DNA from 2 places in the Rhodomicrobium sp. genome. Region 2 is predicted to be linked to the other one. Evidence: predicted binding sites of a transcription regulator. Region 2 holds the regulator's gene; the other holds the start of a gene.
The links. The regulator LexA, encoded in region 2, represses DNA repair genes until DNA is damaged. The targets are predictions, from matches to a motif close to TGTTCNNNNTGTGTTCNG.
Positions count from the first base shown of each region.

Region 1: the regulator LexA is predicted to act here: its motif matches at 3,589-3,606, upstream of QM659_RS04450 (ribonuclease T2 family protein).

Region 1 is NZ_JASGFR010000007.1:15,122-22,057, reverse strand. Features, by position in the region: gene QM659_RS04465 (FmdB family zinc ribbon protein) at 337-561, shown strand; gene QM659_RS04460 (class I SAM-dependent methyltransferase) at 624-1,355, opposite strand; gene truA (tRNA pseudouridine(38-40) synthase TruA) at 1,649-2,386, opposite strand; gene QM659_RS04450 (ribonuclease T2 family protein) at 2,732-3,523, opposite strand; gene QM659_RS04445 (helicase HerA-like domain-containing protein) at 3,703-5,247, opposite strand; gene QM659_RS04440 (hypothetical protein) at 5,511-5,735, opposite strand; gene QM659_RS04435 (ArnT family glycosyltransferase) at 5,921-6,936, opposite strand, start outside.
Region 2 is NZ_JASGFR010000018.1:12,516-19,451, forward strand. Features, by position in the region: gene QM659_RS08935 (DUF3320 domain-containing protein) at 1-2,321, opposite strand, end outside; gene lexA (transcriptional repressor LexA) at 2,661-3,377, shown strand; gene QM659_RS08945 (PHA/PHB synthase family protein) at 3,606-5,459, shown strand; gene parC (DNA topoisomerase IV subunit A) at 5,633-6,936, shown strand, end outside.

The DNA of each region.
Region 1 (6,936 bases), on a different contig from region 2:
GGGCCGACGCCACGCCGGAACGTCTCGCCGATCGATCTCGCTCCGAGCAGGATGAGAGTGATCACCCGTCTTTCGGCTGGCGCCCCTCGCGAGGGCGCGAACATCAAAGGTTCACCCCAACCGCTGAAAAAGCGGTCTCTTCTAGAAAACTCAGAGGCGGATTCACCGATCGGGCCGGGGTCACCTGATCGGGCCAATGCCGACGCTCGCGATCTCGGCATCTGGCCCGTTTCATGCTAGTAACGCGTTGAAATGCCGGGTCGCGGAGCTTTCCGCCCGAATTCTGAATCGAAATGAAAGATGCCGGTCGTCGTAACGACGGCCAAGGAGACATAAATGCCGCTTTACGGCTTTCATTGTGACAAATGCGACAATGACGTGGAATTGCTTGTGAGCGCATCCGCGAAGCCCGCTTGCCCGATTTGCGGCAACGAAGCCATGACGCGCCTCATGTCGCGCATTGTCATCCACGGCAAGACGAAGGCCAAGCTCAAGGCCGCTCGCGCTGCGGCCGAGCGGGCGGGACATCTCAGCAATTTCAGCCCTTCCGAGCGCCGCTGAAGAACGGCGGCGTCAAAGGGCGCGGGCGATGAAATGAGGGCCGCAAGGCCCTCATGCTCCGCTCAAGAGCCGTCAGCCTTGAAGACGAGAAAATACTGCCTCGGCAGGAAATCGCGCACTTCGGCGAGCACGTAACCGGCTTCTCTCATTTCCTCCGTCACCTTTTCAGGGGAAATTCGGTGCTCCGGGGGCGGACCATTCGGGGAATCCGCCTTGAAGTCGATGATGACAAGCCGTCCGTTCGGCCTGAGCGAGGACTTCAACTTCGCAAAATAGGGCTTCCGGTGCCCTATGTGATGATAGGTATCCACGATCAGGATGAGGTCGACCGGCTCGGGCAGGTTAGCCGCGTCGGTGCCCGCCAGCACCGGCTTGAGGTTGGCCACGCCCTCAGCCTGGGAGCGCTGGCCGAGATAGCGCACCATGTCCGGTTCCACATCCGCCGCGAAGACCTTGCCTTCGGGAACGCGCCGGGCGATTTTCACGGAGAAATAGCCGGTCCCCGCGCCGATGTCTGCGACGCTCGAATCGCCGTTCAGACGCAAGGCTTCGACGACCTCCTCGGGCTTTTGCCAACTGTCGCGCTCGGGGTTGTCGAATTCCCTGGCCCATTTCGCGGCGTCGTCAAAACGGCGGTGAAAGGCCCCGTCATACGAGCCGTGATGGCCGGGATGGTGTCCCGTTTCCGCGCCTGCACCGGGCGGCTCGGCGGCCGGTTGGGCGAGCGCCTGTTGCGTCATGCCGCATCCCATCAGTCCAGCGAGGGCGATTGCCCGCGCGATCCAGTGCTTCACTTCTTCAACCCTCCATCCGATGTTGCGCCCGAAATGCGGGGAGGTTGGCGCGGCGTCCCGTGTTTGACTTTTGCCCGGCCTTCCCTGCCGGCATTGACCGCCAATGCTGCCCACATTGCCGGGCGAACGCCTTGATCCTCACTCGGCGAGATCCAGATCAGCCTGCGTCAAATCGAACCCGCCACAAAGGATCTACAGCGTCGTGCTGCGTCCGATTTGCGGCATGACGGCGCAGGCCGCAAGCGGCGCCTCCGCCTTTTCATTCGCCGCATTTCGGCTGGCCCGCCGACGCCTCAATAATCGACCGCCATGAAATACAGGCCGGAGGCGGGGGCGACCGGGCCGCATGACGTGCGGTCTCGCGCTTCGAGCGCTTCCCGCATCCTGTCGGGCGCCCACCTCCCTTCGCCCACGAGCTTCAGGCTGCCCGCGATCGAACGAACCTGATTGTGCAAGAATGATCGCGCGCTTGTCGCAATGAACACGTCTTCTCCGTCGCGCCAGACGGAAAGCGTGTCGAGTGTGCGCAGCGGCGATTTCGCCTGACATTGCGAGGCGCGAAAGGTTGTGAAATCGTGGTAGCCGAGAAGATGGCCCGCGCCTTTCTGCATCGCTTCGGTATCGAGGGCGACGCCGACCAGCCAGGCGCGGTCACGGTCGAGCACAAGCGGCGCGCGGCGGGTGACGATCCGATAGAGATAATGTCGGGCCTTGGCTGAAAAGCGGGCGTCGAAGCTCTCATCCACCTCTTCGCAAGCGAGGATGACAACGGGTGCCGGGCGAAGATGAAAATTCAGCGCGTCGCGGACCGTTGCGGGCGGCCACATGCGATCCAGATCGAAATGCGCTACCTGCCCGCGCGCGTGCACACCGGCATCCGTCCGCCCCGCCCCGCGCGGGATGACATCCTCGCCGGTGAACCCCATGATGGCGCGCGCGAGTTCAGCTTGCACCGAAGGGCCGTTCGCCTGCATCTGCCAGCCCGAAAAGGGCGTCCCGTCATATTCGATTGTGATTTTGTAGCGCGGCATGCTGAGGGGCTTACGCTGGTTCGACAGGAAGAGAAAGCGGGTACGCCGCAAGAGCGGCGAACATTCTTGCAGACAATCGCCTTCGGCGGAAAAGTGGCTCGCGACCGGCCCGAACATAAGAGCGGCCTAAATCGCCATGCGGTAAAATCAGACACAGCCACGACACTGCAAGTCTTGGTTGTCGATCAGCTTCTGTGCGTTAAACAGGGTCGGATCTAGCGAGGCTGATCTTAAAGCGTCATGGCGTAATTCGGAGCGGCACGACCTTGCAGGACTTAGCCTGACGTGGCCCGCTCTGGACCGCGGAGGCCGCGCAACCGGCCTCCGTGCACCGCTTCACCTGGCCTACAGCCGGTCGCCGCGCTGTGTCTGGCCGCCCTGCGGACCGACACCGCCACCGCGAACCGGCGGCATGGTCACGGTTTCGTAATTGCAGAGCCTGCGCTTCTGGTCGCCCTCGGCACAGGGGCGCGGCTGTAAATCCTTGGTCATGCAGATTCGAACCTCCTGCAATCGGTTCCGCGAGCAGACGATCTGCACCATGTCCGGCGTCAACCCTCGATTGACGTCAAGGAAGGCGCGTCGCACTTCTTCCGGTCCCACGCGCAGCGGCTTCGTAAGATCCTGGAATTCGTCGGGAATGCGGATGCTGCTATACGCCTTGCGAGCGGCGGCGAAGTACCCGCGCGGATCAAGCCCCGAGCAGGTGCCGTGTTTCTTGTATTCGTGAATGACCAGTTGACGGCTCGGCATGATGTCGAGCATGCGGTCGATCAGTTCGTTCGGAACCCACGGGCGGGAATCCGTGCGGCACGATTCCGGCCAACCGCGCCGCTCGTATTGAGGCCACAAGCCGTGAAGCACGAAGGCATAGGGACGCGTGCCGTTGCATTGCTGCTCGGTACCGCTGTCGCGGCGGCTGCGGCGGTCGTCGAAGAAGCGATAGCCGCCGCCATAACCATTGTCCTCGTACCGGGTGCGGCCGCGATCATTGCCGCCATCTTCCTCACGTCCCGCGCAATAGGTCGGCGACCAGTTCAGCGTCAGAACATAATAATCGAAATCTCCCGGCCGCGCGCTGCGGTCGCCCTGCGCATGCGCGCCACCGATCGCCGCCAGCGAGGCCACGCCCAACACAACGCACGCCACTCGCAAGGAACGTCTGATCCCCGTAACCATCACAACGCCACCCGAAAAATTTACAGAACGAAGCATGAACGTAACCGCTTCGGCGGCAAAGTCAAGCTGCCGAAGCGCGCATTTGGGAAAACTGGTGATTGCTGCCGCGATCCCAAATGAGAAATTGGTAAGGTGGGTTATTTTGGCCTCAGCACGCGCTCAAGGATGCGACCCGCCGCCGAGCCGAGCGAGCGCAGCAGCGACTTGCCGAACGCCTCGCCGTAGGTCTGGCGACTGTATCCGCCGCCACGCCCGCGCCCCTTCGGCTGCGGTTCGGGCTGAGGATCGTCCTCGCGCGGCAGCGGTTCGTCCGGCGAACCGGGCTTTTTCGGGATGCGAAACTCGCCCGCCCATTCGTAATCGTCGTCGTTTCGAGCCTTGCCGGAACGCGCTCCGTTTGCGCTGCGCGTCCTGCCGCCGTTCGATGGCGCGGCACTCTCCTCCTCGTCGTATTTCCCAGCCACGGGGCTTGCCTCGATCACCGCCTTGCGCTCTTCCGGCGTGACCGGCCCGAGCTGCGACGAGGGCGGACGGATCAGCGTCCGCTGAACGATGGAGGGCTCCCCCTTCCCTTCCAGAAAGGAGACGAGCGCCTCGCCCGTGCCGAGTTCGAGAATGGCCTTCTCGGCATTGAAGGCAGGGTTCGCGCGGAAGGTTTCGGCGGCTGCGCGAACGGCCTTCTGCTCGCGCGGGCTGAAGGCGCGCAGGCCATGCTGCACGCGGTTGCCGAGCTGGCTCGATACGCGATCCGGCACGTCGAGCGGGTTCTGCGTGATGTAGTAGACGCCGACGCCCTTCGAGCGAATGAGGCGCGTGACCTGCTCGATGCGTTCGAGGAGCGCCTTCGGCGCCTCATTGAAGAGGAGATGCGCTTCATCGAAGAAGAAGACGAGCTTCGGCTTTTCGACGTCGCCGACCTCGGGCAGCCTGTTGAAGAGTTCCGTCATCAGCCACAGAAGGAAGGTCGAGTAGAGCCGCGGCGTCGACATGAGCTTGTCGGCGGCGAGAACGCTGACATAGCCGCGCCCGTCGTCCGCCTTTCGCATGAAGTCGTCGATGTCGAGTTCGGGCTTGCCGAAGAACAATTCGGCTTTTTGTTCGTCGAGCACGAGCAAGCGGCGCTGGATGGCTCCGACGGACGTCTTCGACACATTGCCGTATTGCTGGGAAAGCTCCTGCGCGCGCTCCGAAACCAGCGCGATCACGGAGCGGAGGTCGCTGAGATCGTTGAGCGGCAAATTCTCGTCGGAGGCGAGCCGGAACGCGATGGTCAGCACGCCTTCCTGCGTCTCGTTCAGCTCCATGAGCCGCGCAAGGAGCATCGGCCCGAGCGAGCCGATGGAGGCGCGGATCGGCGTCCCTTGCTCGCCGAACAGATCCCAGAAGATCGTGGGGAACGCCTCGAACGTGTAATTGTCGAGGTCGATTTCCGTCGCCCGCTTTTCGAGGAAGGGCTTCGGTTCGCCCGCGGCCGCGATGCCGGAAAGATCGCCCTTGATGTCGGCGGCGAAAACGGGAACGCCCGCCCGCGAAAACCCTTCGGCGAGAATTTGCAGGGTCACGGTCTTGCCGGTGCCGGTCGCCCCCGTGATCAGGCCGTGCCGGTTGGCGAATTTGAAATTGAGATATTCGGGCTTAACGCTCTTGCCGACGAAAATGCCGGTCTCGGTGTCTTCGCTCATGCCGTCTCCCGTGCGAGCCGAATCGATGCCTGAAACCTAAGCATCGGCATCGCTTTTCGCTATGGGAAAGGCGTAAAGGCCAAGCAGGCACCGGTGCCAGAGGGCTCTGGGCATTGGGGGGTCGGAGAAAGCGAACCGGCACCGGCTCCTGCTTGGAAGGGGAAATTGCTCCTGACGGGGGGCGCGGTTGCGTTCGAACAATGGCGGTTTCGTGAAAATTGTAGCGAAGTTTGACGGAGGCCGCCCCGTGAGACGAAACGCGATCACTCCCAGTCGTCGTAACGCGGAGCCCAGTAGCGATGATACGAGCCGGGGCGATAGTGGCTGCGCGCGCGGCTGTGCCACGGGTCGTCTCCCGCGAAAGAGCCCCAGCGGAAGTGGCTGCGCCAACGATACGGATAGTCTCCACGCGAGCCCCAGCGATGATGGCTGCGCCATGTGCTGTGCTCGCATTCCACATAGTAGTAATAGCTGCAGCCGACCTTCATGAGCGGTTGCGAGGCTGTCGACGCTGGTGCGGGCTGGAGTGGGACGGCAGCGGCGGGAGAAGGGTTGAAGCAAGCTGCGGAAAAACAAAGGCAAGCAACGGCAATAAGCGGTTTCATGGAATCCACCTGACTAAAACTTATACGGGAATATTAACCAAGAATTAGGTCGGCAAAAAGCCAAAAGATCAGAATTTCGTATCGAACAAACGCCGCCAGCGCACGGTCTGTTTGTCGCGGCATTCCGTGTCGGGCACCGGCACGCAGGCAGGAAGCGCCGCCGTGTCAGGCCGCGCGAAGACGACAAGGCGTGTCGGACCGCGCCCGTTGATGTTGATGCCGTCCACGCAGCCGAGGACGCGCGGCGCCGCTCCGGTCTTCTCCTCGAAAGCTTTTTCGAACATTTCGAGCCTGCTGCCGTTGACGAAGGCCAGTCGCGCGGCGCCCGATCCAAGCGCTTCGGCCGATCCGGGGACACTGCCGAGGATCGTGCGCGTGCCGTTCATGAAGACGAGGCTCGGCTCGCTGATGCCACCGAACGCAACAGGGGCATCGCCGCATCCCCGCAGTTTTTCCGCAGCCGCGGCGGCGCTCCTCGTAATCCAGATCGGCTCAAGGCCCGGCAGCCCGACGCGAAAGGCGGCGGTGTAGAACAACGCGGCGGAGACGACCGCCCCGGCCAACGCCGCGCGGGAATATCTGCCCCACGCCGACGCCGCCGTGAAAGCCGATACTGCCGCGAGCGCGACAAGAACGGCTGCGAGCAGCGGAAAGGCCGGCGCCTCCGCAATCCATGACAACCCGAGAAGCAGCACGATCTGCGCGATCGCAAGCGTCGCCCACAGAACGGCGCTCAGTCGCGCGCGTGATACCCCCTGCGCCGCCTCGCGAAAGGCGAACGCAGCGGCCATGGCGATGGCTGGATAAAGCGGCAGGGCATAGTGAGGCAGCTTCGTCGGAATGGCCTCGATGATGAGCCACCACGGCACGATCCACGCCAGCAGGAACAGCACGCGGCGCGAGACGCGCCTCTGCCGCCACAGCCATGCAATCGCTCCGCCAGTTACGAACAGGACTGCGGGCCAGAACGTCCACCAGAAGGCGAGGAAATAGAAGCCGGGCGGTCCCCAGTGCTTCTCCTGACCGCTCGCGAGCTTGCCCGCGAAGTCCTGCCCGAGCGACGCCTTGAAGAATGCGCCGCCGG
Region 2 (6,936 bases):
CGCGATTCCCACGCTGTCTTGAGCTGAGCGAGGACAGCGGTTTTTTGCGCCTTGGCCGAATGCACTTCGAGGCAGAAGGAGCCGAGGCCGATGTCGTTCAGTCGCTTGCGAACGACCTCAAGCGCCGTCGTCTTCTGCGAAACGAACAGCACGGACCGCCCGTCGCCAAGAAGCTGCGCGATCATGTTCGCAATCGTCTGGCTCTTGCCCGTGCCGGGCGGACCGAAAAGCACGAAGTCCTTCTCGCGCGACGCGGCGACGACCGCGGCTGTCTGCGACGAGTCCGCCAGAAGCGGCATGAACAGGTCTTTCGGGTGGATCTCGCGGTCGAGCGCGCGTTCCTCCGGCATGTCGCGGGGATCGCCATAGGTGTCTTTCGGCGTATCGATGAGATGGCGAACCACGGGGTTCCGCTTCAGAAGCTCCGCGCGGTCGACAAGATCCTTCCACATCAGATATTTGGCGAAAGAGAAGTTCGAAAGCGTGACCTCCTCGGTCAACTCGAACCCCTTCATGTCCTTGATGTGCAGCCGCGCGATGCGCCAGATCTGCGCCACGTCGAGGCCCGACGCATCCTGCGGCAGATCGCGCTCGAACTCCGGCATTTCGAGGCCGAAATCCTGCCGAAGCATTTGCAGTAACGTCGGATTGATGCGGGCGTCGTCGTCATGGCGCACGAGCCGGAAGCCCGAGCGAATGGTGCGGCGCTCCAGCCGGACCGGCACGAGAAGCAGCGGCGCGCGGCAACGCTGGTCCTTCCCCGCAGGCGACCACGACAGAAAGCCCATGGCAAGATGCAGGCTGTTCGCGCCGCTTTCTTCGAGCGAGCCTCGCGCAGTGTGATGGATTTCGGTCAGCCGGTCCTGAAGGTCGTCGTCGGAAAGCGCGGTGAGCACTTCGCCCCGCCCGAGCGCTTCGAGCGCGTGCTGTCTCGCTGCGTCTTCGCCCGCCCTCAACTGGTAGACTTCGGCATCGCGCGGATCGTCGCCGCTCATGACGTCGGCTCTGGCGAGGATTTTTATCTCCTTGCCGCTCGCGAGCCGGTCTTCCAGCTCGCCCGCGTCAGGGCAGGAGAGATCGACGGCGCTTTTTCCGCTCTTGAAATTCAGGAGCCTGTTGCGAAGCGAGAGGTCGAGCAGCTTCCGCTTCCATTGTTCCACCCGGTCGAGCGGCTGATCCGGCTCGGCGGGCCTGACGGCTTCCTCCACGAAGGTTGGCGGTTCGTCGAGCCCAACCGATCCGCCGGCCTCCGCTGTCACGGGCAGAGCATCCTGCGCACCGTCATGCTCGACGCCGAGCGGGCGGATTCGGCGTTGGCGTGCCTGCGCGATATCGACGACCAGTTCGAAGCGGCGCGGTTCGTCCTCGTTCGCGTAGCTCGCGGCCTTGTCGACCGCGGCCCGGAATTTCAGCGGTGGATGGTTCGTGAGAAGGGTTGTCTCGATCAGGATCATTTCCTGCAGTTGCAGGCGTTTGCGAACGGTCTCGGCTTCGTCGACGACACAGGAGGAGAAAGCCTCCTGTGTGAGCCAGAGACCGCAATAGGCGTGGCCCGTCGAAAAGCCGACGAGCGGATTGAGCCCGGCCTGTTCCAGGCAGGCCGCGTAAAGCAGCGTGAGATCGAGACATGTCCCGAGCTTGCGCTCAAGGATCGCGCCGGGCAGGCGGATCTTCTGCCCGTCCTGCTCGAAACTCGCGGGCGGGAACGCGTAGACGATCTTCGCGTCGACGAGGGCAGCCCAGATCGCCTCGGCGACCTCCCACGAACGTCCCTTCCTGTTGCCGGAATAGCCGTCAAGCGCCGAGTTCCTGCCATGCAGACGGAGTTTCTCGGCGGCATTGCGCAAAATCACCTCGACGGCCGGGTCGTTCGGGCGGACGAAAGCGGCCACGAGTTCCGGCGGCGTGGAAAGTCCGGTCCATTCGTTCGGCGCGAGCGCCCGGCACGGGATCGTCGCGGTCGCCAGCGATTCCTCGCCCGCTCTCGCCGAAATGTGGATTTCGCCGTCCGCGGCTTCGGTCAGCCGATTGAGAAAGGCAGGGTCGAGATCGGCCTCGACCGGGCTGATCGAGCGGACGCCCCCCGCGTTGAGACGATCCAGCCGGAAGACCGTCGGCTTGAGAAAAGGAGGTTCCGACGAAATGGAAATCAGGACATCCGAGAAGTCGCGCTCTGTTCCGTTGGCGATCTCGATTTCGCCGATGGCCGGAATTGAATTGACCTGAAATGCCAGATTAATGCGCGGCGCCACGTTCGCCCGAAGCTTCACCGAAGGCGCCTGAAGATCAGAATCGTTGATCGGATCGTTGGTAATCGTCATAAAAAATATACCTAATTGCGCTTGTCACGGATACTCTCTGCTTACTGACTTCGCAAGCTGGATTCTCTTGTGCGTCACAATATGATGACTGTGGGGGAGAGTGCGTTTGAACAACGCAGAAATGCGGCCTGAAATCGGGCAGGCCGGAAGGGGAAAACGGTCCGACAAGTCGAACGCTGGCAGGACCGGGAATAAATTAGCCATTGGGAAATCTCCTGTCGCTAGAGATTCCTCCTGTGCAGGGCTGATCCAAAAGTGCCCTTTTTCCTTGCGGAACTTAATGAGAACGCTTAATGGTGTTCTTGGTTTGTACAGTCCTTCGCCACAACCGGGCCGCCCATGCTGACACCGAAGCAAAAGCAACTCCTCCTCTATATCAATGAGCGTATCGAAGCGACCGGCGTGCCGCCGTCGTTCGATGAAATGAAGGAGGCGCTGCATCTCAAGTCCAAGTCCGGCATCCATCGCCTGATCATGGCGCTGGAAGAGCGCGGCTTCATCCGCAGGCTTCCCCATCGCGCCCGCGCCCTGGAAGTCATGAAGATGCCGGAGCGCGCGCGCGCGGGTTTCGAGGCCGACCGCCGGCGGGGCTTCATGCCGACCGTCATCGAAGGACGCCGGTCATCTTTCGAGGACGCACCGCAGTCTCCTTTCATCCGCGACCGGGAAGACGGCGGCATATCGGTTCCCGTGATGGGGCGTATCGCGGCGGGCGTGCCGCGCTCGGCCATCGAGGACCACAGCCACGTCCTCGTCATGCCGCCGGAATATCTCTCCACGGGCGATCACTTCGCGCTCGAAGTGCGCGGCGACTCCATGGTCGAAGCCGGAATTCAGGAAGGCGATACGGTCGTGCTGAAAAAGACCGCGGCCGCCGAAAGCGGGGATATCGTGGTCGCGCTCATCGACGACGAGGAGGCGACCCTGAAACGGCTTCGCAAGCGCGGGCAATCGATCGCTCTCGAACCCGCAAACCCGGCCTACGAGACGCGTATTTTCGGTCCTGACCGTGTGAAGATCCAGGGCAAGCTCGTCGCGCTCCTGCGGCGATATTAAGATCGAACCTGACGAGTCATGGCTGATATGCGGCTATCGCGAGGGCGGGACAGCCGCCATCGAAGCGCTATAGTAAACACTTAGTCGGAGGACAAGCGCGGCGGGCGAAGAAAAGCTTTCGGCCCCTCACCAAACGACGCCAGAATGTTATATTATTAGTCCATGCTCGATTCAACGAGCGCAAAAGGACGCAAGAATAACTTTGCGGTTTGGGAGAGCTACGCACGGATGTCAGACAAGCGTCAAAAAGGCGACAAGCGAGAAGCCGCGAGCGCTCCGGCGCCGTCCAGACCTTTGCCGGGCCTTCAGTCTCCGGAGCAATTCGCGACGAACCTTCTTCGCGCCTTTGAGGCTAGCGGGCAGGCCGTCGCGAAAATCTACGAGGACCGGGACAAGCGCTCGGGCGCTTTCACGGTCGCGGGCGGAATGGCGGACATCGGCAAGATTTTCGCGCCGATCGCGCAATACTGGATGAGCGACCCGCAAAAGCTGGCAGCCGCTCAGGCGAAGCTCAATCAGGATCTCATCGACCTTTGGGGCCGGACCTATCAGCGTTTTCTCGGCGAGGAGGTCCAGCCGCTGATCGAGCCGGCCGCCAGCGATCCGCGCTTCAAGGACAAGGAGTGGTCGGAGAACGCATTCTTCGATTTCCTGAAGCAGGCCTATCTTCTGACCGGCAAATGGGCGGGCGATCTCGTCGAGAACGCCGAGACGGTCGACAGACACGCAAGGAAGCGCGCCGAGTTCTATCTGAACCAGATCGTGACCGCGCTTTCGCCGTCCAATTTCCCGTTCACCAATCCCGAGGTGATCCGCACCACCGTCTCGACCGGCGGTCAGAACCTTGCGGAGGGAATGCAGCACCTTGTGGAAGATCTGAACCAGTCGGGCGAACTGCTTCGCATACGCCAGACCGACATGTCGGCTTTCGAGGTCGGCAAGAATCTCGCCGTCACCCCCGGAAAGGTGGTCTATCAGAACGACATCATGCAGCTCATCCAGTACACGCCGTCGACGGAGAGCGTGTATCGCGTGCCGCTGATGATCGTGCCGCCATGGATCAACAAATATTACATCCTCGACCTGACACCGCCGAAGTCGTTCATCAAATGGGTCGTCGATCAGGGCTTCACGGTTTTTGTGGTCTCCTGGGTGAATCCGGACGCCAACCTCGCCTCGAAATCGTTCGAGGACTACATGCGTGAGGGGGTGCTCGACGCGACCGACGCCGTGCTTCGCATCACGGGCGAGCCGCGCACCAATGCCGTCGGCTATTGCGTCGGCGGTACGCTGCTCGCGAGCACGCTCGCCTACATGGCCGGGACGGGCGACGACCGTATTGCGTCGGCCACGTTCCTCGCCGCGCAGACCGATTTCACCAACGCCGGCGATCTTCTCGTCTTCATCGACGACGAGCAGTTGAAGGCGCTCGACGAGGTGATGGCGGAACGCGGTTTCCTCGATGGCGCGCGCATGTCGGCCGTGTTCAACATGCTGCGCCCGCGCGATCTGATCTGGCCGTACATCGTCAACAATTACCTGCTCGGCAAGCAGCCGTTCCCGTTCGACCTCCTGTACTGGAACGCGGATTCGACGCGCATGCCGCCAGCGAACCACAGCTTCTACCTGCGCGAATTCTATCGCGACAACAAGCTCGCGCGCGGGCTTCTGTCGCTCGGCGGCGTGCCGCTCGACCTCTCCCGCGTGACGATCCCGATCTACGAACTCGCCACGCGCGAGGATCACATCGCGCCCGCGCAGTCGGTGCTCGTCGGCTCGAAGCTGTTCGGCGGACCGGTGCGCTTCGTGCTGGCCGGATCCGGGCATATCGCGGGCGTCGTCAATCCCGTAAGCCGGGCCAAATATCAGCACTGGATCCTTGAGGACGGCGATCCGAAGACGATCCCCACTGTCGATGCCTTCGTGGCGCGGGCAACGGAATATCCGGGTTCCTGGTGGCCGGACTACGCGAAGTGGCTCGGCTCGCTTTCCGGCGACAAGGTTCCGCCGCGCGAACCCGGCGGCAATGGTTACGCGCCCATCGAGGACGCACCCGGCTCCTACGTCCGCGCGGTGTCGTAGCCAGCCGCGTATTACCTTTCTCTCGTCGAAGCCTCCTGCCGGTGGCTTTGACGCGCGAGGATCGGCTGTTCAGGCTGCTGGGGCGTTGCCGACGGGCCTTTGAAATTGCATGCCCGTCGGGAACCGCGCCCTCCGCCCTTGAGCCGCCATCGCGAACCCGCTACCTCTGACGCATGGCCGACGAAACGATTCTCGCGAACCCACCCATCGAGCCGATCCGGCTGAAGGACGCGCTCGAAGAGCGCTACCTCGCCTATGCGCTCTCCACCATCATGCACCGCGCGCTGCCCGACGTGCGCGACGGGCTGAAGCCCGTGCATCGCCGCCTCTTGTTCGCGATGCGGCAATTGAAGCTCGATCCGGCGGGCGGCTTCAAGAAATGCGCGCGCGTCGTCGGCGACGTGATCGGTAAATATCACCCGCATGGCGACCAGTCGGTGTACGACGCGCTGGTGCGTCTCGCGCAAAGCTTCTCCCAGCGTTACCCCCTCGTCGACGGGCAGGGCAATTTCGGCAATATCGACGGCGATAACGCAGCCGCGATGCGCTACACCGAAGCGCGCATGACGGCGATCGCCGCCGCGCTGCTCGACGGCATCGACGAGGACACCGTCGATTTCCGCGAAACCTACGACGGCGAGGAAGAAGAGCCGGTGGTGCTTCCCGCCGCGTTCCCGAACCTGCTGGCCAACGGCTCGTCGGGCATCGCGGTCGGCATGGCGACGTCGATCCCCCCGCACAATGCGGAAGAGGTCTGCGACGCGGCGCTCTATCTCATCAAGCACCCGAAGGCGAGCGTCGAGACGCTGCTGACCTTCCTGCCGGGGCCGGACTTTCCGACCGGCGGCGTGCTCGTCGACGACACGGCGGGGCTCGTGGAAGCCTACCGCACGGGCCGCGGCTCGTTCCGGCTGCGCGCGCGCTGGCACACCGAAGACACCGGTCGCGGTGCCTATCAGATCGTCATCACGGAAATTCCCTACGGCGTTCAGAAGTCGCGGCTCATCGAGAAGATGGCCGACCTTCTGCAAGCGAAAAAGCTGCCGCTGCTCGGCGACATCGACGACGAAAGCGCGGAGGACATCCGCATCGTCATCGAGCCGAAATCGCGAAACGTGGACGCGGCGCTGCTCATGGAGCAGCTTTTCCGCCAGACCGAGCTTGAGGCGCGCATTCCGCTCAACATGACGGTGCTGTCGAAGGGGCAGGTGCCGCAGGTGTTGGGCCTGACGCAGGTGTTGCAGGAGTGGCTCGACCACCGCCGCGTGGTGCTGCGCCGTCGTTCCGAGCATCGCCTCAAGCAGATCGATCACCGGCTAGAGGTGCTGGGCGGCCTGCTTATCGCCTATCTGAACCTCGACGAGGTGATCCGCATCATCCGTAACGAGGACGAGCCGAAGCCGGCGTTGATCGCGCGTTTCGCTCTGACGGACGTGCAGGCCGAAGCGATCCTCAACATGCGGCTGAGATCCTTGCG